DNA from 4 places in the Bradyrhizobium sp. Ken51 genome. Region 3 is predicted to be linked to each of the others. Evidence: predicted binding sites of a transcription regulator. Region 3 holds the regulator's gene; each other region holds the start of a gene.
What was found. Region 3 encodes LexA, which represses DNA repair genes until DNA is damaged. Its sites were predicted from a motif close to TGTTCNNNNTGTGTTCNG; they were not measured.
Positions count from the first base shown of each region.

Region 1: a site for LexA is predicted at 5,737-5,754, ahead of AC0L27_RS36175 (DNA recombination protein RmuC). Genes of this name have one in related genera too.
Region 2: a site for LexA is predicted at 1,758-1,775, ahead of AC0L27_RS01540 (ImuA family protein). Genes of this name have one in related genera too.
Region 4: a site for LexA is predicted at 2,398-2,415, ahead of AC0L27_RS11700 (ATP-dependent helicase). Genes of this name have one in related genera too.

Region 1 covers NZ_JBVVPB010000039.1:28,873-36,847, reverse strand. Annotated here, with positions in the region: gene AC0L27_RS36205 (DNA polymerase III subunit gamma/tau) at 1-1,120, shown strand, start outside; gene AC0L27_RS36200 (YbaB/EbfC family nucleoid-associated protein) at 1,148-1,477, shown strand; gene recR (recombination mediator RecR) at 1,479-2,081, shown strand; gene AC0L27_RS36190 (hypothetical protein) at 2,108-2,545, shown strand; gene AC0L27_RS36185 (AmpG family muropeptide MFS transporter) at 2,690-4,054, opposite strand; gene AC0L27_RS36180 (GIY-YIG nuclease family protein) at 4,141-4,443, opposite strand; gene AC0L27_RS36175 (DNA recombination protein RmuC) at 4,506-5,705, opposite strand; gene def (peptide deformylase) at 5,877-6,401, shown strand; gene fmt (methionyl-tRNA formyltransferase) at 6,535-7,458, shown strand; gene truA (tRNA pseudouridine(38-40) synthase TruA) at 7,458-7,975, shown strand, end outside.
Region 2 covers NZ_JBVVPB010000001.1:347,894-355,868, forward strand. Annotated here, with positions in the region: gene AC0L27_RS01535 (Y-family DNA polymerase) at 1-1,008, opposite strand, end outside; gene AC0L27_RS01540 (ImuA family protein) at 905-1,693, opposite strand; gene AC0L27_RS01545 (putative DNA modification/repair radical SAM protein) at 1,856-3,091, shown strand; gene AC0L27_RS01550 (UdgX family uracil-DNA binding protein) at 3,091-4,533, shown strand; gene AC0L27_RS01555 (inorganic phosphate transporter) at 4,631-6,259, shown strand; gene AC0L27_RS01560 (M20 aminoacylase family protein) at 6,334-7,506, opposite strand; gene AC0L27_RS01565 (GMC family oxidoreductase) at 7,708-7,975, shown strand, end outside.
Region 3 covers NZ_JBVVPB010000034.1:46,741-54,715, reverse strand. Annotated here, with positions in the region: gene AC0L27_RS34855 (GAF domain-containing protein) at 1-263, opposite strand, end outside; gene AC0L27_RS34850 (hypothetical protein) at 487-921, opposite strand; gene lexA (transcriptional repressor LexA) at 1,383-2,084, opposite strand; gene AC0L27_RS34840 (molybdopterin molybdotransferase MoeA) at 2,261-3,472, opposite strand; gene AC0L27_RS34835 (hypothetical protein) at 3,701-3,892, opposite strand; gene AC0L27_RS34830 (HAD family hydrolase) at 4,062-4,694, opposite strand; gene AC0L27_RS34825 (alpha-hydroxy acid oxidase) at 4,703-5,836, opposite strand; gene AC0L27_RS34820 (S41 family peptidase) at 6,141-7,478, shown strand; partial or broken gene AC0L27_RS34815 (SDR family oxidoreductase) at 7,571-7,975, opposite strand, start outside.
Region 4 covers NZ_JBVVPB010000005.1:116,354-124,328, forward strand. Annotated here, with positions in the region: gene AC0L27_RS11700 (ATP-dependent helicase) at 1-2,233, opposite strand, end outside; gene AC0L27_RS11705 (DUF1328 domain-containing protein) at 2,473-2,646, shown strand; gene AC0L27_RS11710 (thioesterase family protein) at 2,652-3,158, opposite strand; gene AC0L27_RS11715 (FAD-binding oxidoreductase) at 3,246-4,670, shown strand; gene AC0L27_RS11720 (hypothetical protein) at 4,721-5,083, shown strand; gene AC0L27_RS11725 (SulP family inorganic anion transporter) at 5,090-6,757, opposite strand; gene AC0L27_RS11730 (hypothetical protein) at 6,922-7,188, opposite strand; gene AC0L27_RS11735 (GCG_CRPN prefix-to-repeats domain-containing protein) at 7,182-7,463, opposite strand; gene AC0L27_RS11740 (hypothetical protein) at 7,556-7,885, opposite strand.

The sequences.
Region 1 (7,975 bases), on a different contig from region 3:
AGGCTCGGTGCGCGATTCGCTCTCGCTGCTCGATCAGGCGATCGCGCATGCGGCAGGCACCGTGAAGGCCGATGCCGTCAGGCAGATGCTGGGGCTTGCCGACCGCACCCGTGTCATCGATCTCTTCGATTCGCTGGCGCGTGGCGACATCGCGTCCGCGTTCAGGGAGTTCCGCGACCAGTACGACGTCGGCGCCGATCCGATCGTCGTGCTCTCCGATCTCGCCGAATTCGTCAATTTCGTCACCCGTGTGAAGATCGTGCCGGCGACCGCCGACAACGTCGCCTATGGCGAGACCGAGCGCGTGCGCGCGCGGGATTTCGCTTCGAAGATCTCGATGCGCGTGCTGTCGCGGATGTGGCAGATGCTGCTCAAGGGCATCACCGAGGTGCAGGCCGCGACGCGGCCCGCCGCGGCCGCCGAGATGGTGCTGGTGCGCATCGCCTATGTCGCCGACCTGCCGACGCCGGACGAAGCGATCAAGATGCTGGAGCAGAACGGCGGCGGTTCGCCGGTCGTGAGCGGCGGCAGTGCCGCGCGCAACGCGCCGGCCGGGCCGGTGGCGTCCGCGGCTCCGGTTCGCATGCCGACATCGCCATCGTCCTCGTTCGGCGGCGGCGGTGGTGCCCGTCCGCAGATGGCAACGCCTGCGCCGGATCCGCAAGCTGCCGCGCCCGTGTTGCGCGTCACGAGCTTCACCCAACTCGTTGCGCTGGCCGGGCAGAAGCGCGACCTCCTGACCAAGGGCGCGCTCGAAGGCGACATGCGCCTCGTTCGTTTCGAGGAGGGGCGCCTGGAAGTCGCGCTCGAGCCCAACGCCTCGAAGAACATGATTTCCGATCTCGCGCGCAAATTCGAGCTTTGGACCGGGCGCCGCTGGACCGTGATCGTCTCCAACGAGCCGGGCCAGCCGACGCTGCGCTCGGTGAGCCAGGCGGCCAAGCAGGAACATGCGCGCACCGCCGAGGCCGATCCGCGCGTGCGGGAGGTTCTGTCGCGTTTTCCGGGTGCGAAGGTCGTCGAGGTCCGCAGGCTTGCCCCCGAGGCGCCGGAATCCGATATTAATGCCGACTATGGCAGTGACGATCCGCCCGACGGTTCGGACGGCGACGATCTCTAGAGCCAAATTTTTCCAAGGACAGCACCGATGGTCGATATTTTCGGCATGATGAAGCAGGCGCAGCAGCTGCAATCCAAGATGCAGGAGATGCAGGATCAGCTCGCCAACGTCGAGGTCGAGGGCATCTCCGGCGGCGGTCTCGTCGCCGTGCGCATGACCGCGAAGATGGACGTCAAGGGCGTCAAGATCGATCCCTCGCTGATGAAGGCGGAAGAGCGCGAGGTGCTCGAGGATCTGCTCGTCACCGCGTTCGGCGAGGCCCGCCGCAAGGCGGAAGCCGCCATGCAGGAGAAGATGCAGTCGCTCACCGGCGGGCTCGGTCTGCCACCGGGGCTGTCGGGGTTGTTCGGCCAGTAGGATGGGCGCTGTTGCGGGTCCTGAAATCGAGCGGCTGGTCCAGCTTCTCGCGCGGCTGCCGGGCCTCGGCCCGCGCTCGGCGCGGCGCGCCGCGCTGCATCTGATCAAGAAGCGCGAAGCGCTGATGATGCCGCTGTCCTCGGCCATGCAGGTCGCGCTCGACAAGGTCCAGGTCTGCAAGACCTGCGGCAACATCGACACGCAAAGTCCCTGCACGGTCTGCACCGATCCGAGGCGCGATCCCTCGATCATCGTGGTCGTCGCCGACGTTGCCGATCTCTGGGCGCTGGAGCGGGCTAATGCCACTCAAGGGCGCTATCACGTGCTGGGCGCGACATTGTCGCCGCTCGACGGCGTCGGCCCGCAGGACCTCACCATCGAGGCGCTGGTCGCGCGCGCGCATGAGGCACAGGTGCATGAGGTCATCCTGGCGCTGAATGCCACCGTCGACGGCCAGACCACCGCACACTACATCACCGACCTGCTTCAGGACGCCAACGTAAAAGTAACCCGGCTCGCCCATGGTGTGCCGGTCGGCGGCGAGCTTGATTATCTCGATGAAGGTACGCTATCGGCCGCGATGCGGCAGCGCACCCTGTTCTAGCCATCCAGACTTACGGAACAGACGACATGACGAAACTTTTCGCCACACGATGGGCTTTGGTCGCAACGCTGACGATGCTGGCCACGCCGGCCGTCTCCGCGCAGCAGGACGACGGGGCTCCGCCGCCGTCGAAGCCCGGCAAGCCGATCAATGCCGGCGAGGTGCTGTCGGGCGAGCTGAACACGATGAAGGTGCGCGACGTCAAGAACGTCGGCAAGCGGGTTGCGACCTACCAGATCACCTCCGAGCCGCGCCGGCTGCCGCCGCCGAGCGGGCTGTGCAATCTCGAGACCGGCCCCGAAACCTTCCAGCTCGTTCCGAGCGGCGACGCGCAGGCCGCACAGCTGAAGACGTTCGCCGGCAAGGAGATCTCGGTCAAGGTCGACGAGATCGCCTGCGCCAGCGATCCGGGCCAGATGAGCGAAGCCGTGATCACGAAGTGGAGCCTGATCAAGAAGCAGTAGGGGCACACGCGATGTCCTCACCGCGCTTGCGGTGTCATCGCCCGGCTTGACCGGGCGATCCAGTACGCCGCGGCTTCTCGGTCAGTCACATCTTTCTCTGGAATACTGGATGCCCCGCCTTCGCGGGGCATGACAGCAGTGGTGTCAAACCCTTACCGGCCCCAGCGTCTCGAAATGTCCGCGCTTCTGCAGCCAGGCCAGCAGCACCAGGCTCGGGATCGCCACCAGCATGCAGATCACGAAGAACAGCGGCCAACCGGTGGTATCAGCCACGAAGCCGGCGCCTGACGAGAGATAGGTCCGCCCCACCGCGGCAAGTGCGGTGAGCAGCGCATATTGCGTCGCCGTGTGCAGCGGGTTCTGGCAGAGCGCCGAAAGATAGGCGACGAAGATCACCGTGCCGATGGCGCTGGTGAAGTTCTCACAGGTGATGGCGAAGGCGAGCGCCCATTGGCTGGTACCGACGAAGGCCAGCCAGGAGAAGGAGAGGTTCGCGAGCGCCTGCACCACGCCGCCGATCCAGAGGCTGCTCGCAAGCGAATAGCGCCGCGCGACGAAGCCGCCGGCAAAACCGCCGATCAGCGTCGCAGCGAGGCCCACGCCCTTCACGATCGCCGCGTAGTCGTTGCGGGAGAAGCCGAGGTCGATCACGAACGGCGCGGTCATCGTGCCGGAGAAGGCGTCGGTGAATTTGAACAGCACGACGAAGGCGAGCGCGGCGAGCGCGTCTTTGCGCGTCAGGAATTCGGAGAAGGCGCCGATCGCCGCGTGCAGCACGCGCGCGAACGCGGTCTGCGTCTGCGTCGCGGCTTCCGCCCGCACCGACTGCTCCGGCTCGGTCGCGACCAGCGCTGTGATCGTCCCGATCAGCACCATCGCCGCCATCACCACATAGCCCCACATCCAGGCCGAGGTGCGGGTGATGCCGGTGCTCTCGAAGCCCGAGACGATGAACAGCGCGCCGGCGGTCGAGACCAGCATGCCGATGCGATAGGCCGCGACATAGGACGCCATCCCGGCGGCCTGCTCGCTCTCCGGCAGGCTCTCGACCCGGAAGGCGTCGACCACGATGTCCTGCGTCGACGAGGCCGTCGCCACCAGCAAGGCGCCGAGCGCGACATAGAACGGCGAGCGCGCGGGATCGGTCAGCGCCAGCAGCAGGATGGCGACGATCAGCAGCAATTGCGAGAACAGCAACCAGCCGCGTCGCCGCCCGAACGCGCGCGTGAACAGCGGAACATGCATCGCATCCACCAGCGGCGCCCACAGGAATTTCAGCGTGTAGGGCGTGCCGACCAGCGCAAACAGCCCGATGGTCTTGAGATCGACGCCGGATTCCCGCATCCACACCAGCAGTGTCGAGCCCGACAACGCCAGCGGCAGCCCGGACGAGAAGCCGAGGAACAGCACGATCAGCACCCGCGGTTGCAGGTAAACGGCAAGGCTGTCACGCCAGGAGGTGGGGGCCGTGCCGGAGCCGGCAGGGGAGGTCGCGTCGGGTGCGGTCATGGCAGGGTGTTAGCAGATTCTGGCCGCCACAAGTGAGGTGTCGTCGCCCGGCTTGACCGGGCGACCCAGTATCCCAGAGGCGGGAGTTATGGAGGACCCGCGATCCCCGCATAGAGATCGTTCCAATCAGGATTATCCTTCTCGATCAGCGCAATCTTCCAGGCGCGCTTCCATTTTTTCAGGCGCTTCTCGCGTTTTATCGCATTCTCGGGATCATCGAATTGCTCGAAATAGACTAGCTTCACAACGTCATATTCCTTCGTGAAGCTCTCGACTAACTGCAATTCGTGTTCGGCCACACGGCGGATGAGATCGTTCGTTACGCCAATGTAAAGCGTGCCGCCCATCTTGCTGGCGAGAATGTACACGTAGTAGCAGCGCCCGCCCATCTGCCGCCTCTGGGATACTGGGTCGCCCGGTCAAGCCGGGCGACGACAGTGTGTTCTATATTCTACTCCCCCGCCTGAAGCTTCCTCGGGAACAACTCGGCAGCACCGGTGGCCACGAGATGCGGCGCTTCCGGTGCATCGCTCTTGCTGAAATCGAGTTCTTCGATGCGTCCGGCGCGCTTCTCGATCTTGTCGGCGGAGATCAGCACCTGCCGCACGTCCTCGTTGGCGTCGGCAAAGTGCTTCTGCAATTTCAGCACGCGGTCGCGCAGGCGGCCGAGGTCGTCGCCGAGCTTGATCACTTCGGTGCGGATCTGGTCGGCGGCATCGCGCATGCGCGCGTCCTTCATGATCTGCTGCATCACCTGGATCGCCAGCATCAGTAGCGACGGCGACACCAGCACGACGCGGGCGCGATACGCCTTCTGGATCACGTCGTCGAAACCGTCATGGATCTCAGCGTAGACCGATTCCGACGGCACGAACATCAGCGCCATGTCCTGGGTCTCGCCGGCGACGAGATATTTTTCGGCAATGTCGCTGACATGCTTCATGACGTCGCCGCGCAGCCGCTGCGTGGCGATCCTCTTTTCCTCGTCGGTGCGCGCGTCATGCAGCGCGGTCATCGCTTCCAGCGGAAATTTCGCGTCGATGCAGAGTGGCCGCTGGTCGGGCAGGAACACGACGCAGTCCGGGCGCTTGCCGGTCGAAAGCGTGAACTGGAACTCGTAGGCGCCCTTCGGCAGACCGTCCTGGACGATCGCCTCCATCCGCGCCTGACCGAAGGCGCCGCGCGACTGCTTGTTGGCGAGCACGTCGCGCAGGGTCGTCACCTGTGTGGTGAGGTCGGTGAGGTTCTTGTGCGCGCTGTCGATGATGCCGAGCCGCTCGTGCAGCGCGCGCAGGCTCTCCATGGTGTTGCGGGTGGTGTGCTCCATGGATTGGCCGACCCGGTGGGTCACCGAATCCAGCCGCTCGTTGACCGCGCGTGCCATGTCGGCCTGGCGGCCGGCCAGCGTCTGGGTCATGGCGTCGACGCGCCCCGAAGCCTCGCTCTGGGCATGCAACATCTGGCTGATGCGCTCCTCGAGTTCGTCGGCGCGGATCGCGTTGGCCATCGCGAGTTCCGCGCCGCGCCGCCCGGAGCGCGCGATCACGACTGCGATCACCACCATCAGGATGAGGACCAGGGCGCCGAAGCCGATCAGCGCGTCCACGGTGCGCACCGGCCAGTCGCCGAGCATGAAAATGATCTCGTTCATGCCCCTGCTTCTAGCCGATTCGCTTGGGGGCACGAACGAATAGCGAACATTTATGGTAAACGCCCTGTTAATTTTTATGGTTAACGAAACCCGAAGTTTTATGGTTAGTGGAGGGTTAACAGGGTTCCCGGCCGGATTGACCGCATCGAACGCGCGGCTTAAATCGCGGCCATGGCCCTCAGAGAAATCATCATCCTGCCCGACAAGCAGCTGCGTCTGGTCTCCAAGCCGATCGAGAAGGTCACGCCGGAGATCCGCAAGCTTGCCGACGACATGTTCGAGACCATGTATGACGCGCCCGGCATCGGGCTCGCGGCGATCCAGATCGCGCAGCCGTTGCGGCTGATCACCATGGACCTCGCCAAGCCCGATCAGGACGGCGAGACCAAGCCCGAGCCGCGCGTCTTCATCAATCCGGAAATCATCGCCTCCTCGGAGGACCTGTCGGTCTACGAGGAAGGCTGCCTGTCGATCCCCGAATATTACGAGGAGGTCGAGCGCCCCGCGAAGGTGCGGGTGCGCTACATGGATCTCGACGGCAAGGTGCACGAGGAGGATGCTGAAGGCCTCTACGCCACCTGCATCCAGCACGAGATCGACCATCTCAACGGCGTGCTGTTCGTCGACTATCTGTCAAAGCTCAAGCGCGACCGCGTGCTGAAGAAGTTCGAGAAAGCCGCCAAGCGCGCGGAGTGAGTAGGTTCTTTCTCACCGTCATGGCCGGGCTTGACCCGGCCATCCACGCCTTGCTTGCTTTGTCGCCAAGACCGTGGATGCCCGGGACAAGCCCGGGCATGACGGAGAAACAAGCCTTACCGAGCGCCGCCACATGCCCCTCCGCCTGATCTTCATGGGCACGCCCGATTTCTCCGTGCCGACGCTGCTCGAGCTCGTCGCGCATGGCCACGAGATCGCGGCCGTGTATACGCGCGCGCCGAAGCCCGGCGGCCGCCGCGGCCTGCAATTGCAGCCGACCCCGGTGGAAGAGGCCGCGCGAAAGCTTGGCATTCCCGTGCTGACGCCGAAGACGTTGAAAACGCCGGAGGCGCTGGAAGAATTTCGTGCCTTCGACGCCGATGCGGCGGTCGTCGTCGCCTATGGCATGATCCTGCCGCAGGTGATCCTCGATGCGCCAAAGCTCGGCTGCTACAATCTGCACGCCTCGCTGCTGCCACGCTGGCGCGGTGCCGCTCCCATCAACCGCGCAATCATGGCCGGCGATGCCGAGAGCGGCGTGATGGTGATGAAGATGGATGTTGGCCTCGACACCGGCGACGTCGCCATGGCGGAACGGCTCGCGATCACGGACAACATGACCGCGGCGGATCTGCACGATCGTCTGTCCCGGCTCGGTGCCGATCTGATGGTGCGCGCCATGGCCGCGCTCGACCGCGGCGGGCTCCAGCTCAAAAAGCAGAGCGAGGACGGCGTCACCTATGCCGCCAAGATCGACAAGGCCGAAGCGCGGATCGACTGGACCAGGCCCGCGCGCAAGGTGCTGCGCCATATCCACGGCCTGTCGCCGTTTCCCGGCGCCTGGGCCGAGCTTGAGAATGCGCGGGTGAAGATCCTGCGCTGCGAGCTGGCAAAAGGCGCGGGCGCACCCGGCGAGGTGCTCGACGATCACCTCACCATCGCCTGCGGCGATGGCGCAATCCGCCTTATCGAGCTTCAGCGCGAAGGCAAGGCACGCATGCAGGCCGCGGACTTCCTGCGCGGCGTGCCGCTCAAGCCGCCGATGCGGCTGGCCTGATGCCCCGCTACAAGCTCATCATCGAATATGACGGCGCGCCGTTCTTCGGCTGGCAGGTGCAGGAGACGCTGCCCTCGGTGCAAGGCGCTTTGGAGGCTGCCGTCAAGGCGATGACCGGCGCGGATGCGCGTGTGCACGGTGCGGGCCGCACCGATGCCGGCGTGCACGCGCGCGGCCAGGTCGCGCATGTCGATATCGACAAGCAGTTTCCGCCGGGCCGTTTTCGCGACGGCTTGAACGCGCATCTGCGTCCGCATCCGGTGGCGGTGCTCGAAGCGGACATCGTGCCTGAAACGTTCGAGGCGCGCTTCTCGGCCGTGAAGCGCCACTACCGCTACCGCATCGTCAACACCCGCGCCAATCTCGCGCTCGATGCCGGCCACGCCTGGCGCGTGCCGCGCCGGCTCGACGCCGATGCGATGCATGCGGCGGCACAGCGCCTGCTCGGCAAGCACGATTTCACCACCTTCCGCGACACCGAGTGCCAGGCCAGGTCGCCGGAGAAGACGCTCGATCA
Region 2 (7,975 bases), on a different contig from region 3:
GCCGGGATCGAGCGGATCGGCAAGCGCATCGAGACGCTCGCGGAACAGCCGGTCGATGACTTTGCTTTGCGTCACGGGACGTCCGGTCTCGACCATGATCGCACGCACCGCGCCGTCGGTACGGAAGAAGGTGGCCTCCAGCCGTCGCGCGCCCTTGCCCTGCTTCTCCATCGACGCGATCAACGTGTCCGCGAGGCGCGACAGCGTCATCGCGATCATGGTGTCGGTCGCGATCGGCTCGGCAAAGCGTTTCTCCACGATGTAATCGGGCAGCGGCTTTCGTGGATTGATCGGCGCATCGCCCTGCCCCAGCGCATGCGCGAGCAGCGTGGAGAACCGCGCGCCGAACCGCGCCGTGATTTCGCTCGGCGTGCGCGAGGCGACATCGCCGATGGTTTTCAGGCCGGCGCGTCGCAGGCCGGTGCTGATGGCCTCACCCGCACCAAGCGCGGACACCGGAAATCGGCTGATTGCCGCCGCCTCCCCACCATCGGCAACGATGGTCCCTGAAGATTGCCGCGTCAGCGTACGCGCGCAGACCGAGGTGCCGGCGATCGCCGCGCTGACGGCAAAGCCCTGGCGGTCGAGGGCACGGACAAGGGTTTGCAACAGCGCAGCCTCGCCGCCGAACAGATGCGCGCAGCCGGTGATGTCGAGGAACAGCCCGTGCGGCGGATCGAGCGCCACCAGCGGCGTGAAGCGGTCGCACCAGTCGGCGATGTCGCTAATCGTCTTGGCATCGGCCACGGCATCGGCGTCGAACACCTTTAGATCCGGACACATCGCCCGGGCATTGGCCAGGGGCTGGCCGATATACAGACCGAGGCGCTCGGCGGCCTCGTCCAGCGCATGGATCACCAGCGCGTTGCTGTCCTTGATGACGACAATGCTCGGATCATTGGTTCTACCCAGCCCGACGTTGCCGAAGAACCGCTGGATCCGATCGATGGGCAGGCGCGGCAGCCACAGGCTGAGAACACGCCGACGATTCAGAGAACTGGCACTCATCACATTTCCATTCCATGATCCACCGGCCGCACGGGCCATGACGATTGCGCAGGAGCTCGGCATCGAAGCGCGGCGCGCCCCAGGCACTCCACACCGCCCCCGGCGGCGAATGCGCCGCGCGAAGCATCCATCTGGTCTCGGCGGTCGAGGGCAAAGGTTGCGCGGCCATCCGCAGCAACAGGCCAGTCACGCCCGAAGACTGCGCAGCCAGTGTCAGCTTGCGGCTCGCCACGAGATCGAACTGCCTGGTCTCACCCCAGAGCTCGAGCACGACGGCGCCCAGCGCGTCGCAGGCGAGCGCATCGGCCGACGTGCGCAGTGCACTCTCCACGTCGGCGGCGCGCACCATCACCATGCGGCGCGGATCGAGGCCGATCTCGGCGAGCCCGCTCATCGACAGCGCGCCGGTTTCAATTTCTGAAAAATCCTGCCGCACCCACAGCAGCGGCTTGCGTGTCGTCACGCGCCCCGCAAGTCCGGTGACAAAGCCCGTCGCGGCCGCGCCCTGACGTCCCTCGCAAAACACCTCGTGGATTGCCGCGCGCGCGAGCCCGCCCTTCAGCGCGCTGTCGGCCTCGCGGTGGCCCAGCGCGACGCGGTCGCGATGATGCACGACCTCCGCCATCTCGATGCGCTCGATCTGGCCGCGCAAGGCTGCAAGCGCGCTTGTTCGTGCGCCGCTCATATACGCCGCTCCTCAAGGGTGATTGCCGGTGGCTCTCAAAAAGAGAACCAGCGGCTAGCTCATTTGTTCATGATATGTTCTAATATAAAGCTAACGACGCCCCGGGAGTCAATCGAATTGGCGGGCCTCGGGATTCATGAGCTGAATCAAAGGGATTCCAATATGGACGTGCAACGCAAGCTGGAAATCCTGGCGGACGCTGCCAAGTATGATGCGTCCTGCGCCTCCAGCGGCACCGAGCGGCGGGCTTCCAGCGACGGCAAGGGCATGGGCTCGACCGCGCCCGGCATGGGTATCTGCCATTCCTACGCGCCGGACGGCCGCTGTATCTCGCTGCTCAAGGTGCTGCTGACCAACGCCTGCAATTACGACTGCCTCTATTGCGTCAACAGGGCCTCCTCCAACGTGCCGCGTGCCCGCTTCACCATCGACGAAGTGGTCAAGCTGACGCTCGACTTTTACCGGCGCAATTACATCGAAGGGCTGTTTCTCTCCTCCGGCATCATCCGCAACCCCGACTACACCATGGAGCAGGTGGTGAGCGTCGCGCGCAAACTACGGGAGGAGCATCACTTCCGCGGCTACATCCATCTCAAGACGATCCCCGAGGCTGACGATGCATTGATCTCCGAGGCCGGCAAATATGCCGACCGTCTCTCCATCAACATCGAAATGCCGCAGGAGACGAGCCTGCAGCAATTCGCGCCCGAGAAGGACGTGCGCGCGATCCGCCGTACCATGGGCCGGCTGCGGCTGAAGCTGGACGAGGCCGAGGAAAGCCGCAGCGCGAAGACGAAAGCCAAGCCGCAGCGCTTCGCGCCGGCTGGCCAAAGCACGCAGATGATCGTCGGCGCCGACGCGGCCTCCGACCACACCATCCTTCACACCAGCGCCAATCTCTACGGTTCATACCGGCTGAGGCGCGTCTATTATTCCGCGTTCAGCCCGATCCCCGACGCCAGCCGCGCGCTGCCTCTGCGCGCGCCGCCCTTGCTGCGCGAGCACCGTCTCTACCAGGCCGACTGGCTGATGCGGTTCTACGGCTTCGACGTCGGCGAGATCATCGACGACAGCGCGATGCTGCCGCTCGACATCGATCCAAAACTCGCCTGGGCGCTGCGCCACCGCGACCGCTTCCCGCTCGACGTCAACCGCGCCAGCCGCGAGGAATTGTTGCGCGTGCCAGGCTTCGGCACCAAAGCGGTCGAGCGCATCATCGCGGCGCGCCGCACGACCACGATCCGCGTCGCCGATCTCGCGCGGCTGCATGTGCCCCGGAATAAAGCGCTGCCGTTCATCGTCCTCAGCGATCACCGGCCCACGCCGCATCGTCTCGACGAGGCACGGCTGATCGAACGGTTCAAGCCGAAGGCAACACAACTGGGATTTGGCTTCTGATGCAGTACATCACCCTCGAGAACGAAACCGATTTCGATGGCTGGCGCAAAGCCGCGCGTAGCCTCGTGCTTCACCAAATGAAGCCGGCCGACATCACCTGGGCCGTGCGGGGCGGCGAAGCGGAGCTGTTCGCGCCGCCCTCGCCGTCTCCGCTGCCGGCCGGTGGCGACGGCACCTTCAACGTGCCTGCAAAATTCGTCGAGCTCGCCAAGGCCGCGATCCTGCATCGCGATCCCGAGCGTTTCGCCATCCTCTATCGCCTGCTGTTTCGGCTGAAGGACAATCACGACCTCATCGAGGTCGCGACCGATGCCGATGTCGCGCAAGTCACGGTCATGGCAAAGGCGATCTACCGCGACGAGCACAAGATGCATGCCTTCGTGCGCTTCCGCGAGATCGGCAGGGAACGCGAAGCCCACTACGTTGCGTGGTTCGAGCCGGAGCATCATATCGTCGAGCTCGCCGCGCCGTTCTTCGCCAAGCGCTTTGCCGACATGCCCTGGTCGATCCTGACGCCGGATCTGTGCGCGCATTGGGATGGCCATGCGCTCTCGTTCACATCAGGCGTCAGCAAGAGCGAGGCGCCGAGCGAAGACCGGCTGGAGGAAACCTGGCGGCGCTACTATGCCAGCATCTTCAATCCGGCCCGCCTGAAGGTGAAGGCGATGCAAACGGAGATGCCGAAGAAATATTGGAGGAACCTGCCCGAGGCTTCGATCATTAAGCCTCTGATCGAGGATGCCGAACGCATGACCGGCGCCATGATCGCCAATGCCGCAACCGATCCGCACAAGCCTCAAAAGCGGCCGGAGGCTCCGATGAAACGCAAGACCGCTACCGACGATCTCGAAGCGCTCCGCGAGGAGGCCGCCCACTGCCGCGCCTGCCATCTCTACAAGGACGCGACCCAGACCGTGTTCGGCGAAGGTCCGAAATCCGCCAATATCATGCTGGTCGGCGAACAGCCCGGCGACAAGGAAGACCTCGCCGGCCATCCCTTCGTCGGTCCGGCCGGCCAGATGCTCGACCGGGCACTGCAGGAGGCCGGCGTCGACCGCAAGAAGGTCTATGTCACCAACGCGGTGAAACACTTCAAATTCGTGCCGCGCGGCAAAATCCGCCTGCATCAGAAGCCGAATACGCCGGAGATAAAGGCCTGCCGACAGTGGTATGAGCGGGAAGTCTCCGTCATCCAGCCCGATCTCATCGTAGCGATGGGCGCGACCGCCGCGCAGAGCGTGTTCGGCAAGATCACCCCGATCGGCAAGACCCGCGGCCGGCTGATCGATCTTCCTGACGGTCACAAGGCGCTGGTGACGGTGCACCCGTCCTATCTGCTACGGTTGCCCGATCCGGAAGCCAAGGTGCTGGAATATCAGCGCTTTGTCGAAGACCTGAAGATCGTCGCCGGTTTGCAGAAGAAAGCCGCGCGGGCGGCGTAAATAGCGGCGGAAATCGGCTTTCAACCGCTGCTTGTCATCCAGCCTTCAAATCCATCGCGGACAATACCCTTACCTGAAAGTTAAGGGGCGTCCTGACATGACCGATGTAGCATTCGACCGCGCAGTAGCCGATCCCGCGCCGATCCAGCCGGCCTCGCGGCCAAATCTCGACAAGGGCTTCAACCCGCTCACGATGATCCTGTTCTTCGGCATCCTCGCCGCGGGCCTGCTCTATGTGGCCTACAGCATCTATTCGGATGTCGATGCGACCGGCACGCGTGTCACGAGCTACCTGCCCTACATCCTCTTGTTTGTCGCGCTCCTGATCGCGCTCGGCTTCGAATTCGTCAACGGCTTCCACGACACCGCCAACGCGGTGGCCACCGTTATCTACACCCATTCGCTGCCGGCCGAAGTCGCGGTGATGTGGTCGGGCTTCTTCAACTTCCTCGGCGTGCTACTCTCGTCTGGCGCCGTGGCCTTCGGCATCGTCTCGCTGCTGCCGGTCGAGTTGATCCTTCAGGTCGGCTCCAGCGCCGGTTTCGCGATGGTGTTCGCGCTACTGATCGCCGCAATCCTTTGGAACCTCGGCACCTGGTATTTCGGCCTGCCGGCCTCCTCCTCGCACACGCTGATCGGCTCGATCATCGGCGTCGGCGTCGCAAACGCGCTGATGCGCGGCCGCGACGGCACCTCGGGCGTGGACTGGGGCAAGGCCACGGAGATCGGCTATGCGCTCCTGCTGTCGCCGCTGGTCGGCTTCGTCTGCGCCGCCGGCCTGCTGCTGCTGCTCAAGCTGATCGTCAAGAACCCGGCGCTCTATGCCGCCCCTGAGGGTAACAAAGCTCCGCCGATCTGGATTCGCGGCCTGCTGATCCTGACCTGCACCGGTGTCAGCTTCGCCCACGGTTCGAACGACGGCCAGAAGGGCATGGGCCTGATCATGCTGATCCTGATCGGTACCGTGCCGACGGCCTATGCGCTCAACCGCGCATTGCCGGAGTCGCAAGTCGCCCAGTTCGCGAAGATCTCGGAAGCCGCCTCCAAGGTGGTTGCGGCCAAGGGCGCGGGCCATGCGATCATCGGCGATCCCCGTCCTGCGGTGACGCAGTACGTCACCTCGCATCACATCAGCGAAGGCACCTATCCTTCGCTCTCAGTGCTGGTGAAGGATGTCGGCGAGCAGGTCGCGAAATACGGTTCGCTGAACAAGGTGCCGGCGGAAGTCGTCGGCAACACCCGCAACGACATGTACCTGACCTCGGAAGCGATCCGCTTCCTGATGAAGGACAAGGAAAACGACCTCAGCAAGCAAGAGGTCGCGACCTTGAACGCCTACAAGGGCGGACTCGACAGCGCGACCAAGTTCATCCCGACCTGGGTGAAGGTCGCGGTCGCCATCGCGCTCGGCCTCGGCACCATGATCGGCTGGAAGCGCATCGTCGTGACCGTCGGTGAGAAGATCGGCAAGACTCACCTCACCTACGCGCAGGGCGCTTCCGCCGAGCTCGTCGCCGCCGCCACGATCGGCGCCGCCGACGTGTTCGGCCTGCCGGTCTCGACCACCCACGTGCTGTCGTCCGGCGTCGCCGGCACCATGGCCGCGAACGGTTCGGGTCTTCAGGTCGCCACCATCAGGAACATGGTGATGGCCTGGGTGCTGACCTTGCCCGTCGCCATCCTGTTGTCGGGTACGCTGTACGTGATCTTCTCGCGGATCTTCTGAGCCGATCACGTCGCTCGAAGACAAAGGGCCCGTGCGGTGCACGGGCTCTTTTCATGTGTGCTTTCGGCTTGACCTTACGATGCCGCGAGCGATTGCTCGACCAGCTTGACCCAGTACGACGTGCCGTAAACGATCGCCTCGTCATCGAAATTGTAGGCGGGGTGATGCAGGCCGGCGCTGTCGCCGTTGCCGCAGAAGATGAAGGCGCCGGGGCGCGCTTCAAGCATATAGGCGAAATCCTCGCCGCCCATCAGCGGCGGCATCTCGAGCACGTTGGCCTCGCCCGCAACTTGCCCCGCGATGCGACGCGCGATCTCGGTCTCCGCGGCGTGATTGTTCACCACGGGATAATTCCGCTTGTAGTGCAGATCAATCTTGGCGCCGGTGATCTGCGCCACGCCCGCGACAACCTCGTGCACGCGCTTCTCGACCAGCTTGCGCACCTCCGGCGACAGCGTGCGGATGGTGCCCCTCAGTGTCGCGGTTTGCGGAATAACATTGCGGGCATTGCCCGCGTGGAACTCGCAGATCGAGATCACGGCCGATTCCAGCGGATCGACGCTGCGCGCGACGATCGACTGCAGCGCCGTGATCACTTGCGCGCCGACCAGAACGGAATCGACACATTTGTGCGGCCGCGCGGCATGGCCGCCGAGACCCTCGATCATGATATCGACCTCGTCGGTCGCCGCCATGATCGGACCCGGCCGGATCGCGAACGAGCCCACCGGAATGCCCGGGCCGTTGTGCATGCCGTAGACCTGCTCGATGCCGAAGCGCTCCATCATTCCGTCCTTGACCATCGCCAAGCCGCCGGCGCCACCCTCCTCGGCCGGCTGGAAGATCACCACCGCATCGCCGGCGAAGTTGCGGGTTTCGGCGAGATAACGGGCAGCACCGAGCAGCATCGCGGTGTGGCCGTCATGGCCGCAGGCGTGCATCTTGCCGGGAGTCTTCGACGCGTAAGGCAGGTTGGTCTGCTCCTCGACCGGGAGCGCATCCATATCGGCGCGCAGGCCGATGGTCTTGAGGCCCCCGCCGGCCGGCTTGCTGCCCTTGATCACGCCGACCACGCCGGTCTGGCCGATGCCGGTCACGACCTCATCGCAGCCGAATTCGCGCAGGCGGTCCGCGACGAATGCTGCGGTGCGGTGGACGTCGTAGAGCAGCTCCGGATGCTGGTGGATGTCCCGGCGCCAGGCCTGAATATCGGGTTGAAGGTCGGCGACGCGGTTCACGATGGGCATGGAGGGTCTCAAGCTTTGTTGAAAATGCAGGCCTGTCTACCATGCAAGCGCCAGTCCACCCAACTGGCGGGGAGTCTGGGGTAGCTCTGTCCTCTCGTCATGGCCGGGCTTGTCCCGGCCATCCACGTCTGACTATTAGAACGGAAAGCGCGTGGATGCCCGGGACAAGCCCGGGCATGACTCCTATTGGGTGGAAGCAGAATGCCAAGGCGGCTCGAAGGTGAGTTTGACTACATTGTCGTTGGGGCTGGCACGGCCGGCTGCATCGTCGCCAACCGGCTGTCGGCCAATTCCAGCAATCGCGTCCTCATCCTCGAAGCGGGCGGCGACGACAACTGGATCTGGTTCCACATTCCCGTCGGCTATCTCTTCGCCATCGGCAATCCGCGCTCGGACTGGATGTTCAGGACCGAGGCCGAGCCCGGCCTCAACGGCCGCTCGCTCGCCTATCCCCGTGGCAAGGTGATCG
Region 3 (7,975 bases):
GGCACCGCGACGCCGCAGGTGAGGCCGGCCGCGAGCGCCTGATCGGTCCGTTTGAAATAGGAGTTGGCGAATTTGGTGAGGATCACGGGGTGGCCCGCGGCCCAAGCCTTGCCCGGAAGTCCCTCGTCATACCCGAAGTGCAGCTCTTCGCTGACGGCCTTGAACGCGGACAGCCCTTCGTCGTAGAGGCCGCCACCAAACTCCAGCCGCATGCGCGTCCGATCGGGCACCCAGAGTTCAACGACGCGAAGGAAGGTTTTCATCGAGCGTGTCCGCCGTCTCAAGCCCTGACAGCATCGGTCATTTGGCTGCGAAGCGGACGTTCAAACTTCAGGCAGGGCGGCTCAAACTTCGTGCGGCGGAGAGGTGCAACGGCTTGGTCCATCCGATTGGATTTCGCGGACGCAAGCCACACCATCTCGCCGGCCGCGGCCGGCGATGGCAATTCAATCCTGACCCCCGACCTCGTAGCCGGAGGCGGCTGTGTCAGCCGATCGGCAGGTGCGTGACGGTCGGCTGCCGGTCGGCGATAATCTGCACCTTGTGCTCGCGCTCGGCGACCGACTGAGTTACCGGCAGCTGCAGCACGGTCGCGCGCTGGCCTTCGACGAGCTGCGTCACCAGCACATATTTACCGTCGGGGAATTCGATCGCGTCATGATGGCGGTCGGGAATGTGCGGATCCATCTTGCCGAACTTACCCACGCGGGAATTGATCGTGCGTGTCCAGATCCAGCGATTGTCGTAGCGGACGTCGTCGGCGAAGGCGAGCTCCGTTCCTGGCAGCAGGCAGACGGCAACAGACGGATCGGCTGCGGAGGCGAAGCCGCGCGTCGAGGTGCCGCGGAAGCTTGTCGTGACGATCGTCTCGCCGACTTCGGCGGGGCGCGACGCGACGGCATGCAGGCTGTAGTCACACATCGGGTGCTCCTCATGCTGGGATAGCTACCCGCGTCTCTTATCGAGGCGCAGGCCTCTATCAGAGTGGAAGCACGAACGCTCTGCTTGGTTATGGGCAAATCTGCGGCTGGCTTCTGCAAGCCGCGATCACATTATCTTTCCCGAATTCAATAGGAACAAAGCCCGTTGCGATGCATTCGGGAGGCGCATGCGCGAATATTGCCGGCTTGGCTGCAGCGGTCGAACTTGATCGCTGGCCGGTGTTTCCTCGAACACTTGAGCCGCGAAGCGGTGCTGTTTGAAGCCGTGCTGTTTCGTTGGCGTCGTGAGGAGCCAGCCCCGGAGGAGGGGCCGGATAGTCTGTGCAGAACCAGAACGACTATCCAGCCGGAGCGGACGATGATCCGCTCCAATCTCTGACCGGCGATGCCGGTGGAAGCGCGCGAGGCGCCAAGCACTTCCGGTATGAAGCACTTCCGGTATCAGTACTTCCGGTAAAGCCCGATCAGCTTGCCCTGAATCTTCACCCGGTTGGGCGGCAGGATGCGGACCTCATAGGCCGCGTTGGCGGGCTCGAGCGCGATCGATGCACCGCGACGGCGGAAGCGCTTCAGCGTCGCTTCCTCGTCGTCGATCAGCGCCACCACGATGTCGCCGGTATCGGCGCTCTCGTTGCGCTGGATCAGTGCCATGTCGCCGTCAAGAATGCCGGCCTCGACCATGGAATCGCCGCGCACTTCGAGCGCGTAATGCTCGCCCGAGCCGAGCATGTCAGGCGGTACGCTGATGGTATGGCTGCGGGTCTGCAACGCCTCGATCGGCGTGCCGGCCGCGATGCGGCCCATCACCGGCACCGCAACGGGACGCTCGCCCTCGTCAGCCGGCAGGCTGGAGCTCGCACGCACCTTGCCGAGATTGCCCTCGATGACGCTCGGCGTGAAGCCGCGCCGGCTGCCTGCGGCTGCCTGGAGCTCCGGCAGCTTAATGACTTCAATCGCACGGGCGCGGTTGGGCAGGCGTCGGATGAAGCCACGCTCCTCGAGCGCCGTGATCAGGCGATGGATGCCCGACTTCGAGCGCAGGTCGAGCGCATCCTTCATCTCGTCGAAGGAAGGCGGCACGCCACTTTCCTTCAGACGTTCACTGATGAACCGCAGAAGCTCGTATTGTTTGCGCGTTAACATCTCGACCAAAGTCCCCCGGTTGATGTCGTCCGATTCCGAGACGCTGAATTCGGCTATATGCCGCTACATGCTCGAAACAAATCATGAACGGACACTATATGTTCGATACATGTTCCGCAACTGCTTAATTTACCGTGAACAGAGCAAAGTTCGCGGAACGCGCGTTGCCGAGGCGCTCAGACGGGGAGCCGCAATACTTCGCAAGCCGTGCCGGCTTCGGCCTTCGGCGCAAACGGAGCGCGCACGAGAAGTACCTGTGCTGCAGCGAGATTCGCAAGCAGCGAAGAATCCTGATGGTTGACGGGAAGAACGACGCGTGTGCCGTCGTCACGCTCCTCCAGATGCGCGCGCAGATAGTCCTCGCGCTGGTCGTTGGCGCCGACGTCGCGGCCGAGCACGGCGCTTTCACGGCGATGGTGAATCACAGAACGGCCAGACAGGGCGCGAATCAGAGGCACCAGGAACAGGAAAGCGCACACGTAGGACGACACGGGATTGCCCGGCAGGCCGATCACACCCATTGTGCCGAGCCGACCGTGCATCATCGGCTTGCCTGGCCGCATCGCGATTTTCCAGAACGCCATCGCGATGCCTTCGTCCCTCAGTGCCTGCTGGACCAGATCGTGGTCGCCGACCGATGCGCCGCCGGTCGTGATCAGGATGTCGGCGCCGCTCTCGCGGGCGCGGCGGATGCCGGCGGTGGTGGCCTCCAGCGTGTCGGCGGCAATACCGAGGTCGATGGTCTCGGCGCCCTCCCTGCGGGCGAGTGCGTGCAGGGCGTAGCCGTTGGAATAGACGATCTGGCCGTGACCGGGCGTGGTGCCCGGCATCACCAGCTCGTCGCCGGTGGCGAGAATCGCGACCTTCGGACGCCTGAAAACGGCAAGGTGCGGATGGTTCATCCCGGCGGCGAGCGCGAGGTCGCGCTCGGTGAGACGGCTTCCCTTGCGCAGGAGCACGTCGCCCTCGCGGAAATCGACGCCGGCGGGACGGATGTGCCGTCCGGCGATCGCGGCTTCCTTGATCGTGATACGCTTGCCGGCGGCGACCGTGTCCTCCTGGATCACGACGGCGTCCGCGCCACCGGGAACGACGCCGCCGGTGAAGATCCGCACGGCCTCGCCGGCGCCGACCGTCCCCGCGAACGGTCGGCCTGCCGCGACTTCGCCGATGACGGTGAGCTCCGAATCGATCGTCGCGGCATCGGCCGCGCGCACCGCGTAGCCGTCCATCGCGGACATCGCCTGCGGCGGCTGCGTACGTCGCGCCGCGACGTCACGCGCGAGCACGCGATGGTAGGCCTCGTCGAGGGAAATCATGTCTTCCGGCAGCGGCTCTGCACCCGCCAGCACTGCGGCAAGCGCGTCAGAAACCGGCATCAAGGCCACGGCGAAAACTCCTGCTCGGCACGTTCGGGCGAATGTTCCGCAAGTCTTCTAGCCGAGCGCGGGCGCGGAGGCAAAAACGGCTGAACGGGCGCAGTCATTCCCGCCGCTTCATGTTGTTCCGGAAGCCGGGATCAAGCGCGTCGCGCCATGATCCGAAGGAGGTTACAGATCGGCAGGATAGTGGTCATGGTAAGACGAGAACGACGTGCGCCCCCCGGCCTGTATCGATCAGCTCCCTGCCTGCCCGGGAGTTACGTCGGGCGCCTTGGGTCCTTGATCCTTGTCGGGTAGCGGATCGGCTTGGGATTTCAGGTCGGCGGCCTTGCTCACAAGCTTGGCGGAAAGGTCCGAATCTGAAGTTGTCCTGGCGAATTCAAGAAGAAGAGAGGCTTGCTTGGTGAGGTAGGTTTTGCCCAGCACGATGATGCATCCGTCCGTAGAAGTCCCAACGGACTCTAAGAGTCCGGAAGGCGGTATTCCGTTCCCGGAACTCTGTACAAAAATGCACAAAGTGATCGGGTTCCTCAATTCCTTCAAAATTGGTCCCGTCGGGCCGTGCCGCCGTGGGTTTCGCGACAAGGGCTCCTCGTCAAATGCCCAATGCCTTCAATGCGTTCCCGACGTCACGCGGCGAAGTCACATGCACGGCCGTCAAGCCGCGCGCCCGCGCTCCCTCGATGTTTTCGGCAAGATCGTCGAAGAACACGATGCGCCCGGCGGGTACGCCGATCGCTGCAACGACGTGGTCGAAGGCCTCCGCATCCGGTTTGCGCAAGCCGATGCTGGACGACAAATAGAGCTCGCGGAAATGGCCGAGGAGGTCGGCATATTCCCTTGAGAAATGGTCCACGTGCGGCCGGTTGGTATTGGAGAAAGCGTAGAGCGGCATCTGCTTCGCTGCCCGCGGCAGCAGCTCGGCGATGTCAGGCATTTCGCCGGCGAAAATCGCGTTCCAGCCTTCCAGGAACTGCGCGTCCGAAATGCCGATTCCGAGCGAGGCTCGCAATGAGGCGAAATAGTCCTCATCGCTGATCTTCCCCATCTCGTGCAACCGATAGGCTTCGCTGTCCCGCACATAGCGCGCGACGAGGGATTCGGGCTTGCAGCCGGCATGTCCCGACCAGCAGGCGATGGCCTTGGAGAAATCGATATCGAGCACCACGCGGCCGAGATCGAACAGAAGCGCATCCGCGCTGCCGGGAGAGAGCGATGTCACCTGCACCCTTTCATTCAGTATCGATATGGCTCGTGGTCGAACAGCGGAAACGCGCTGAACACGCTGGGCGCGTTGGTTGCGGTCGCCTGATGAAGGCAGGATTTGTTGACCTCGGCGAACGAGGTTGCACCCAAGAGGCCGAGGCAGCGCAGCACTTCGTCCTCGAGCAGCTCCAGCATGCGCGCCACGCCGGCTTCGCCGGCCGCCGCCAGCGCCCAGCATTGCAGCCGGCCGATGCCGACGAGGTCGGCGCCCGCCGCGATCGCCTTGACGATGTCGGTGCCGCGACAGACACCGCCATCGACCATGATCTTGGCGCGGCCGTTCACGGCGTCGACAATCTCGGGCAGAACATGCATGGCGCCGCGACCGTGATCGAGCTGACGGCCGCCATGGTTGGAGACGTAAATCCATTCGACGCCGTGATCGATCGCGATCAGCGCGTCCTCCGGCGTCGCGATGCCTTTGAGGATCAGCGGGATCTTGAACTTGTCCTTGATCATCTTCACCGTCCGCCACTCCAGACCCTTCTGGTAATCGCCGCCGGTGGCGCGCAGGCGGCTCTCGCGAACGTAGCGCTTGGCGATGTCACGTTCGCGACGGCTGTAATGAGCGGTGTCGACGGTCAGGCAGAAGGCGGCATAGGCATTCTTCTCGGCCCGGCTGACGACGTCGGCGACGAACGCGTCGTCGCCGCGCACATAGAGCTGGTAGAGGCGCAGGGCGTCGGGCGCAGCTTCGGCGGTCTTTTCGAGGCCGGGCTCGGACACCGAACTGAGCATGTGCGCTGCACCGAAAGTGCCGCAGGCGCGCGCTACGCTCGCCGCACCATCCGGGTCGAAGATCTCGAGCGCGCCGACGGGGGCGAGCACCACCGGCAGGCGCATCTTGCGGCCGAACTGCTCGACCGAACCTGTGACCTTGCGGACATCGCGCAGCACGCGCGGGCGGAAGGCGATCTCGTCCAGCGCCATGCGGTTGCGACGCATCGTGGTCTCGGTCTCGGCTGCGCCGACGATATAATCCCAGGCATTCTGGTTGAGGTTGGAACGCGCTTTCCGGATGAATTCATGCAGATTCTGGAACGGCTCGGTGCTGGCGCCGAGCTCGACGTTCCTTTCCGCTTGGATGCGGGGTGCTTCGTTCATTGTTATCCTCCCGAGAATTTGAAGCCTTACCTCATCGCCTAACCCGTCCGCGTCGCCAAAACCATCCTAAAATGGCATGGCTGCAAGGCGTGGGCCGGCCGGCCGTCCCGCTGCGCTCATACCGGGTCCTGCAACGTTGCCGAAAGTTTAGGTCCGGACGAAGGGATTTTTACGGGGTACCCGCCGGCGTGGCATCCCGGCCTTGAAGAAACCGGAATGGTATTGTGAGAAGCAGGCTGGATCGCCATTTGGATGGCGGCTCCCCAGCCCCACCGAACCGCGAAGCAAAAAGGCCAGCCTATCCATGCGGAAAACCCTGCTGTTTCCACTGGGCGCGCTCACTGGAGCGTGTCTGACCCTTTTGGTAGCCAGTCCGCATGGCGGCGTATGGGCGGCACGGGCGGCAGCGAGGGCGGATGACGCCTATTCCAAACTCAATTTGTTCGGCGAAGTGTTCGAGCGGGTGAAGGCGAGCTATGTCGAGAAGCCCGACAATGCCAAGCTGATCGAAGGCGCGATCACCGGCATGGTGACCTCGCTCGATCCGCACTCGCGCTACATGAACGACAAGGCCTGGACCGAGATGCAGGAGACCACCTCCGGCGAGTTCGGCGGGCTCGGTATCGAGGTCACGATGGAGGAGGGGCTGGTCAAGGTCGTCTCGCCGATCGACGACACGCCGGCGTCCAAGGCCGGCATCATGTCGGGCGACCTCATCAGCAAGATCGATGGCGATGCCGTGCAGGGCATGACGCTCGAGCAGGCCGTCAACAAGATGAAGGGGCCGGTCGAGACCCAGACCAAGCTCACGATCGTGCGCAAGGGGGCCGACGCCCCGCTCGACGTCGCGATCAAGCGCGAGATCATCCATGTGCGCCCAGTGCGCTTCCACGTCGAGAATGGCGATATCGGCTATATCCGCGTCACCTCGTTCAACGAGCAGACCACCGATGGCCTGAAGAAGGCGATCGCATCGATCTCCAAGGACGTTCCGCCGGAGAAGCTGGTGGGCTACGTGATGGACCTGCGCAACAATCCGGGCGGATTGCTCGACCAGGCCGTGTCGGTGTCGAGCGCGTTCCTGCAGCGTGGCGAGGTCGTCTCGACCCGCGGCCGCAATCCGGAAGAGACCCAGCGCTTCACCGCGCATGGTGGCGACCTCACCAAGGGCAAGCCGCTGGTGGTTCTGGTCAATGGCGGCTCGGCCTCGGCCTCGGAGATCGTGGCCGGCGCGCTGCATGACCACAAGCGCGCCACGCTGATCGGTACGCGCTCGTTCGGCAAGGGCTCGGTGCAGACCATCATTCCGCTCGGCACCGGCAACGGCGCGCTGGCGCTGACCACGGCGCGCTACTACACACCCTCGGGCCGCTCGATCCAGGCCCAGGGCATCGCGCCCGACATCGAGATCCTCCAGGACGTGCCGCCCGAGCTGAAGGGCCGGATGGACACCATGGCGGAGTCCCAGATGCGCGGCCATCTCCAGGCGGCCGATGGCACCGAGCAGACCGGATCGCAGTCCTATGTCCCGCCGGAAGCGAAAGACGACAAGGCCCTGCATACGGCCTACGACTTCCTGCACGGCCAAACCGCAAATGCCGTCGCCGCCAAGCCGGCGCTGAAGGCTGCGGTGCCGAACTAGCCTAGGCCCTCGCGACGGTAAGGTATTGATCGCCCGGGAATGGATAGCCGTTCCCGGGCGAACTTGTTTCGGGACGCTGTGTCAGCTCGGGTTCATAGCCGCGAAGGTGGCCTCGTAGCGGCCGTCGCGCTCGACCAGTGCCGGGCGCGATCGCGCGCGACCAGCACCTCGCCGCCGGGATGGACCCGCGACTCCAGCAATTGCATGACCTCAGCGATATAGGCGGGAAGCGGCATCGCGCGCGTATCGCTCGCCTGTTGCGAGCCGGTGAGTTCGGTCCGCACATAGGGCGGTGCGAGCTCCAGCACTTCGACGGGGATCTTGCGAAGCTGACGCCGCAGCGACTGAAGCCAGGAGTGCAGGAACGTCTTGCTGGCACAGTAGGCCGGGAAGTCAGCGCGGGCACGAAGGCGAGGTTCGAGCTGGTCGCCATGATCGTCGCGTTCGGTTGCCCTTTCAGGAGCGGCAGGATCGCCGCGGTGACGCGCAGCACGCCC
Region 4 (7,975 bases), on a different contig from region 3:
TGGAGCCGAACGCTTCCATGTCGTCGAAGCGGGAGGCGCCGTAGCCGCCGGTGCCGCCCCAGGCCGAGCCGCCCTTGGATTCCGTGATCTCGACATTGGCCGCCGGCAGTTCGTCGAGGAAGCGCGACGGGATCGTGGTCGACCAGGTGCCATGGATCCGGCGGTTGGTGGCAAAATAGATTTTCGCGCGGCGGCGGGCGCGGGTCAGGCCGACATGGCCGAGCCGGCGCTCTTCCTCGAGTCCGGCGCGGCCCTGTTCGTCCAGCGTGCGCTGGCTCGGAAACAGGCCTTCCTCCCAGCCGGGCAGGAACACGTTGTCGAATTCCAGGCCCTTGGCCGAATGCAGCGTCATCAGCGACACCGCGTCCTCATCGGCGCCGCTGTCGCGGTCCATCACCAGCGAGATGTGCTCCAAAAACCCTTGCAGATTCTCGAACTCCTCCATCGAGCGCACCAGCTCCTTGAGGTTTTCGAGCCGGCCCGCGGCGTCCGCCGAACGGTCCTTCTGCCACATCTCGGTGTAGCCGCTCTCGTCGAGCACGATCTGGGCGAGATCCGTGTGCGACGTGACCTCGCGCTGGGCGCGCCAGCGGTCGAACTGGGCGACGACGTCGCGCAAGGACCCGCGCGCCTTCGGCTTCAGCTCATCGGTCTCGACCACCGCGCGCGCCGCCTCGAACAGCGGAATGCGGCGCTTGCGGGCGTGGTCGTGCAGCATCTGCACGGTGGCGTCGCCCAAGCCGCGCTTGGGCGTGTTGACGATGCGCTCGAAGGCGAGATCGTCGGCCGGTGAATTGATGACGCGCAGATAAGCCAGCGCGTCGCGGATTTCGGCGCGCTCGTAGAAGCGCGGGCCGCCGATGACGCGATAGGGCAGGCCGAGCGTGACGAAGCGGTCTTCGAACTCGCGCATCTGGTAGGACGCGCGCACCAGGATCGCGATCTCGTTGAGCTTGTCGCCCTGGCGCTGGATCTGCTCGATCTCCTCGCCGATGCCGCGGGCTTCCTCTTCCGAATCCCACGAGCCTGTCACCGTGACCTTCTCGCCGTCATGGTCCTCGGTGCGCAGCGTCTTGCCGAGCCGGCCCTCGTTGTGGGCGATCAGGTGCGAGGCGGCGGCGAGGATGTGGCCGGTCGAACGGTAGTTGCGCTCGAGGCGGATGACCTTGGCGCCGGGGAAATCATGGTCGAAGCGCAGGATGTTGTCGACCTCCGCCCCGCGCCAGCCATAGATCGACTGGTCGTCGTCGCCGACGCAGCAGATGTTTTTGGTGGGGCCTACAGGGACAGCCGTCATTCCGGGATGCGCCGAAGGCGCAGACCCGGAATCTCGAGCTGAGGACTCATCTCCGGATTCCGGGTTCGGCTCTTCGAGCCGCCCCGGAATGACAGTGGGCGAGGTTGGCTTCGATGGCGCCTGCGACAGCAGCCGCAGCCACAGATACTGCGCGACGTTGGTGTCTTGATACTCATCGACCAGAATGAATTTGAAGCGCTGCTGGTACTGCCGCAGGATATCCGGGTGCTCGCGGAAGATGCGGATGTCCTCGAGCAGCAGATCGCCGAAATCGGCGGCGTTCAAAATCTTCAGCCGCTCCTGGTAGCTCGCATAGAGCTTGCCGCCCTTGCCGTTGGCGAAGACGGCGGCTTCGCCCGAGGGCACCTGCGACGGCGTCAGGCCGCGGTTCTTCCAGCCGTCGATCAGCCCGGCCAGCATGCGCGCGGGCCAGCGCTTGTCGTCGATGTTGTCGGCTTGCAGCAGCTGCTTCAGGAGCCGCACCTGATCGTCGACGTCGAGCACGGTGAAGTTCGACTTGAGCTGCGCCAGTTCGGCGTGGGTGCGCAGGATGCGTCCGCCGATGGAGTGGAAGGTGCCGAGCCACGGCATGCCTTCGACCGCATGGCCGAGCATCTGACCGAGCCGGTGCTTCATCTCGCGCGCGGCCTTGTTGGTGAAGGTCACCGACAGGATCTCGGAGGGGCGGGCGCGGCCCTGGCTCAGGATATGGGCGATGCGCGTGGTCAGCACGCGGGTCTTCCCGGTGCCGGCGCCGGCCAGCACCAGAACCGGGCCGTCCAGCGTCTCCACAGCCTCGCGCTGCTCCGGATTGAGCCCGGACAGGTATTGCGGGCCTACCGAGGCCCGCGCACGCGCGGCGATGCCGCCGGCCGCCGGCTGGTGGTCGGGGACGCTTTGGGACGTGATCTTGCTCGGCTCGGTCATGCGAATCATTTGCCCCACGTTGGCACCGCGGGGTGGTGAAAGGGGAGCCTTCTTAACAGGGATTGGTCCCTATATAGGGCCGCGGTCGGGGGTTTTCCACGTGCGCGGAAAGCCAATTTGTTCCTGCGGGTCAGGCGAATTTCCGGCACCAGCGGGCCGGAACCATTGTTCCGAGTTGGCGATTGGTTCTGCAAGTGAGGCGCGTCAGTCGCCGATCGCAGACAGACATCGAAACAGAGGTTCGGATCATGCTTAGCTGGGTTGTGACGTTTCTGGTTATCGCCTTGATCGCCGGTATCCTGGGCTTTGGCGGCCTCGCCGGCGCGTCAATCGAAATCGCCAAGATCATCTTCTTCATCGCGGTCGTGCTGTTCCTGGTCTCGGCCGTTGTTGGACTGGCCCGCGGCCGTAACAGGGTCTAGCGCGCTTACCGCTTCGAGGGCATCGCCACGTTGCGGCCGATGCCCTCGGGCCGCTGCGCGGCACTGTGGGCCTTGACCACCGCTGCAATGCGCTCGCTTATGTCTGGCGGAAAAGCCGCCACCTTTCGTGAGCCCATGTCGATGTGAAGCGACATGTTCTCCGACGTGGCTGACAGCCAACCCTCGGTCGCGTGCCGCAGCTCCTGGAATGTGTGCAGCCGCTTGTCGTCGGCTTCCAGCAGCCAGACCGAGACCTGCACGGGATCGCCGAGGTTGATTTCGCGCAAATACCGCACGTGGCATTCGGCGGTGAAGGTCGAGCCGCCCCGCTCTTTCATGTAGCCCGGCCCGATCCCGAGCGTCAGCCACATCTGGTCGATCGCGCGGTCGAACATCACGTTGTAATAAGCCATGTTGAGGTGGCCGTTGTAGTCGATCCATTGCGGCTCGATCTGCATGATCGAGGCGCGGAACGGCACGGCGTTGGTCGCTGTGGCGGCAGTCTCCGGCATATTTCCTTCCCCAGCTATGCGGCCGGTCGCTTGACTTGACCGGTGAGATGTCCTTTGCCACGGTTCGTCTCGTCGGGAGGAACGTCCGTGGGTACGACCATCACCAATAATCCGCCGCGGCCGGCACCGAAAGCCCTCGCGAGCGCGCTGGAGCAGCTTGCCGCACGGTTCGGCAACCGCCTCATCACGTCGCAAGCCGTCCGTGAGCAGCACGGCCATACCACCACATGGATCGTGAACCAGCCGCCGGACGGCGTGGTGATGGCGCAGGAGACCGCCGACATCCAGGACGTGGTGCGGATCTGCGCGAAAAACGGCGTGCCCGTCATCGCCTTCGGCACCGGCACCTCGCTCGAGGGCCAGGTCAACGCACCCGCCGGCGGAATCTGCATCGATCTGCGCGACATGAACAAGGTGCTCGCGGTGCATGCCGAGGACCTCGACTGCGTGATTCAGCCTGGGGTCACCCGCAAGGCGCTCAACGAGCATCTCCGCGATCAGGGCCTGTTCTTCCCGATCGACCCCGGCGCCGACGCCTCGCTCGGCGGCATGGCCTCGACCCGCGCCTCCGGCACCAACGCGGTGCGCTACGGCACCATGCGCGACAGTGTGCTGGCGCTGAAAGTGGTCCGCGGCGACGGCGAGATCATCACGACCGGCACGCGTGCGAAGAAATCATCCGCCGGCTACGACCTGACGCATCTGTTCGTCGGCGCCGAGGGCACGCTCGGCATCATCTCCGAATTGACCATCCGCCTGCGCGGCATCCCCGATACGATCGCGGCCGGTGCGGTGTCGTTCGAGACCGTGCATGGGGCGTGTCAGGCCGTGATCCTGGCGATCCAGACAGGCATTCCCGTGGCGCGCATCGAGTTGCTCAACGCCGCGCAGGTGCGGGCTTGCAACGCCTATTCGAAGTTGACCCTGCCGGAAACGCCGCTGCTGCTGATGGAATTCCACGGCAGCGAGATCGAGGTCGCCGAGCAGTCCAAGGCCTTCGCCGAGATCGCCGGGGAGTACGGCGGCGGCGATTTCTCCTGGACCACCAAGCCGGAGGATCGCACAAAACTGTGGCAGGCGCGGCACGACGCCTACTGGTCGGTCAAGGCGCTGCGGCCCGGCGACAGCATCGGCGTGGTCGCGACCGACGTCTGCGTGCCGATCTCGCGGCTTGCCGAATGCGTCGGCGAGACCGAGGAAGATCTCAAGCGTCTCAACCTGTTGTCGCCGATCGTCGGCCATGTCGGCGACGGCAATTTCCACTGTTCGCTGGTCTGCGACACCAACGATGCCGACGAGATGGCGCGTGGCGAGGAGTTCATGCATCGGCTGGTCGAGCGCGCGCAGGCGATGGACGGCACCTGCACCGGCGAGCACGGCATAGGCCAGGGCAAGCAGAAATATCTTGCGGCAGAACTCGGCCCCGAGGCGATCGAGGCGATGCGGGCGCTGAAAAAGGCGCTCGATCCGCAGAACATCTTCAATCCCGGCAAGATCGTACCGGAGGCGTAGCGCGCGGCGTGGCCGCCGTTTATGCTCGCTCCCTCACCACGGAGCAGGCAATGCAGTGGTTCGCGCGCAAGACGCGTCAGGACATCTGGGACGAAGCGATCGAACGGCCGCTCGGCGATATCGAGGCCGCCGAGCGCATCCGTGCGATCTGTGACGCCGCTGCGGCGAGCGCGGCAGGGTCCGCGCGCAACGACAAGCGCGACAGCGAGCGCTACGAACGCGCGGCGAAAGTCGCGATGGAAATCGCGATGAAGATATCGGATGGACTGATGCGCGACGACGCAGTCCGTCGCATCATCGATCTCTGCATGAAGGCGAACGACCTCAAGACGGCGCAGATCCTGTTCCGCGCGATCCATGCCAGCTGGGTCCGTGAAACCGTGCAGCGCGATCACCCGACATTGGTGCAGTGAGCGCAGTTATTTCGCCAGCTTGCGCACGGCCTCGTCGACGCTGTGGAAGACGTTCTCCCGGGGCAACGCCTCGAACAGCCTGAACCGCTCGAACGCGTCCTGCGCACGCACCGATTCCAGCCGGGCCAGCGCGACCGTGATGCCCTGTTCGCTGCACGCCCTGAACATTTCGAGCAGGATCTGCGCGGCGGTAAAGTCGATCTCGACCATGCCGCTCGCCTCCAGCACCAGCAACTGCGGCGGCGTCGTGCCGAGCACCTTGGCTACGTCGCTGCGGAAGCCCGGCGCATTCAGAAAGGACAGCGGCGCCTGCAGCCCGATCACGGCGACGCCGGCGATTCGCTCGCCGGCGATGTGCGGATGCGCCGGCCACCAGATCGTGGTGCCCGGCACGCGCTCGAACTCGACCAGCCGCGCGCGCGTCGTGCTCCAGATGCCGTGGAGCAGCGACAGCACGATGCCGAGGAACGCACCCTGCTGGATCGGCAGCACGATGATCAGCGCGGCGGTGGCGACGATCAGCAGGAATTCGCTCGGGGATTGGCGATAGATCGTGACGATCTGCTTCACGCGGATGATGCGCAGCGCGACGAACAGCAGGATGCCGCCGAGGGCTGCGTCCGGAACGTGCTGCAGCAATCCCGTTCCGAACGCGAGCAGCGCCAGCACGATCGCAGCCGCGGCGAGGCCCGTGAGCTGCGATTGTCCGCCGGTCTCGGCGACAATGCCCGTCCGCGGCGGGCTGGCATTGACCGGAAATGCGCCGAACAGGCCCGACAGCACGCTGCCGGCGCCCGCGCCGAGAAAATCGCGATCGACATCGGCCGGCTTGTCGGGATCGGACGGGAACGAGCGCGTCGTCGCCGCAGTCTGCACCATCACCACGACCGTGATAACAAAGGCGAGCGGCACGAGGCGGACCCATTGCTCCGGTGCAAGCTCGGGGAAGGTCGGCCGCGGCAGCGTGCCCGGCACGAGGCCGACGACATTGACGCCCTTGCTCTCGAGGCCGAGCGCGATCGTGGCCAGGGTCGCTGCGACGAGCCCGATCAGCGCGCCCGGAATTTTTGCGCTGATCTTCTCGGCGACGAAGACCACGGCCAGCACACCGAAGCCGATGCATAGCGTGAACGGATTGGTGCGGCCGAGTTCGCTTGCGAGCACGCCGATGCGATCGAGCGTCGGCCCGCTCGGCGAGTCCAGGCCCAGCACGCCCGGCAGTTGCGACACGATGATGTGGACGGAGATGCCGGCGAGGAAGCCGACCATGACTGGCACGGACAAGAGATTGGCGATGCCGCCGAGGCGGAAAGCGCCGCCAGCCAGCATCATCGCGCCGACCATCAGCGCCAGCGCGATCGCGAATCCCTGATACTCAGGCGAGCCCGCGGCGGCCAGCGCCGCCAGCCCGCCGGCGAAAATCGGCGTGATCGTGGAATCGGCGCCGCAGGACAGGAAACGGTTGCCGCCGAGCATCGCAAAGCCGAGCGACCCCGCCATGAAGGCGAAGAAGCCGATCTGCGGGGCGAAGCCGCCGAGCCGCGCCGTCGCCATCTGCTCGGGAATCGCGATCGCCGCGAGCGTCAGGCCGGCCATGAGGTCGCCAGGCAGCGAATAGGACGCCAGCGAGCGGAATAGCGGCCATGATGTTGCGGTGTGAGCGTCCTGCGCCATCAGCAGCGAATCCCCGAAGCGTCCCGTTGGCCGACCAGACCACAGCTGCCGGTCGTCGGCAAACATGCGGTTGCCGGCCTCGCCGCTATATCGTGCGACACCGCAAGGCCCGCAGGCACTTATCGCGTCTGCGAGCCCCACGCGCACTCTCGCGAGACCACGCTCTATGGCTTCGACGCCTGCGCCTGCTTCAGCGCGCTCTTGCAGCCATCCGATAGCTGGTCGAAATGCTCGATCATGCACTGCTTGACGCGGCCGCCTCCCGGCATGATGCCAGAGCACAGCGCGCGCATGTCCGCGGTGCACGCTTGGCGTACCTCCTGTCGCGGTTGCTCGGCGGACGCGGCGCCCGCGGACGATACCGCGACCAACGCGGCGATGATGGCCGCGATCGCGCGTCGCAGCTCCCGCAGCTGTACAGGTCTCACCATGCGCAGACCCTCCGCGCGCCGAATGGCGTGCTGGTCCACCAACAAGCCCCCGGATAGGGACGCGCCGCATAGGCATAGGGTGGATGGGCATAGGGCACGATGTTCCGCCGGCACAGGCCGTTGGCCGTCAGGTGCCAGCCGGGCCCGCAGCCGCCGCTGACTTCGGTGAGGCCGTCGGACATGGCGGGGTGAGGGCTGGGAGTGAAGGCTAGCGCGGTCGAACCTGCGGCCAGTGCGGCTGCCGCGGCCGACGCCAGGATCGTCAATCGTCGCATTCGAGATATCCATGTTTGCAGGTTGGAGGGAAGGCAGTCCGCGGCCACTGTTCTGACCCTGGCCGGAATTTCACGGTCGTGCGGCGCGACGGTCAGTACCGGTATCCGTAATAGGGATGGGTCACGACCGTGCCGCTGCGCGTCACGCTATTGCCGTTCGGACCCGTCGTGGTGCGCGTGTAGTCGAATGCATGCGGACCCACGCGCGTGATGCTGCCGCTGCGTGCAATCGTGCCGCCATAGGGCCCCGTCACCGAAGCCGAACGCGAGCAGGTACCGCCGGCGCATCCGCCGCTGGCGCTGCCGTAGTAGGTGCCGCGCCAGGTCGTGACGCTGCCGCTGCGAACCCAGGCGTTTGCATCGGAGGCGCTCGTGAGGGCCAGCACCGTTGCGAGTGATATCGAAGCCAGGATAGGTTTCATCGGATACTCCCGTTTGCGAGGACGCGCCGGAACGAGACCGGTCGCCGCATGGAGGCCAATCTCGCCTCGATGTTTTGCCGTGATGTTGCC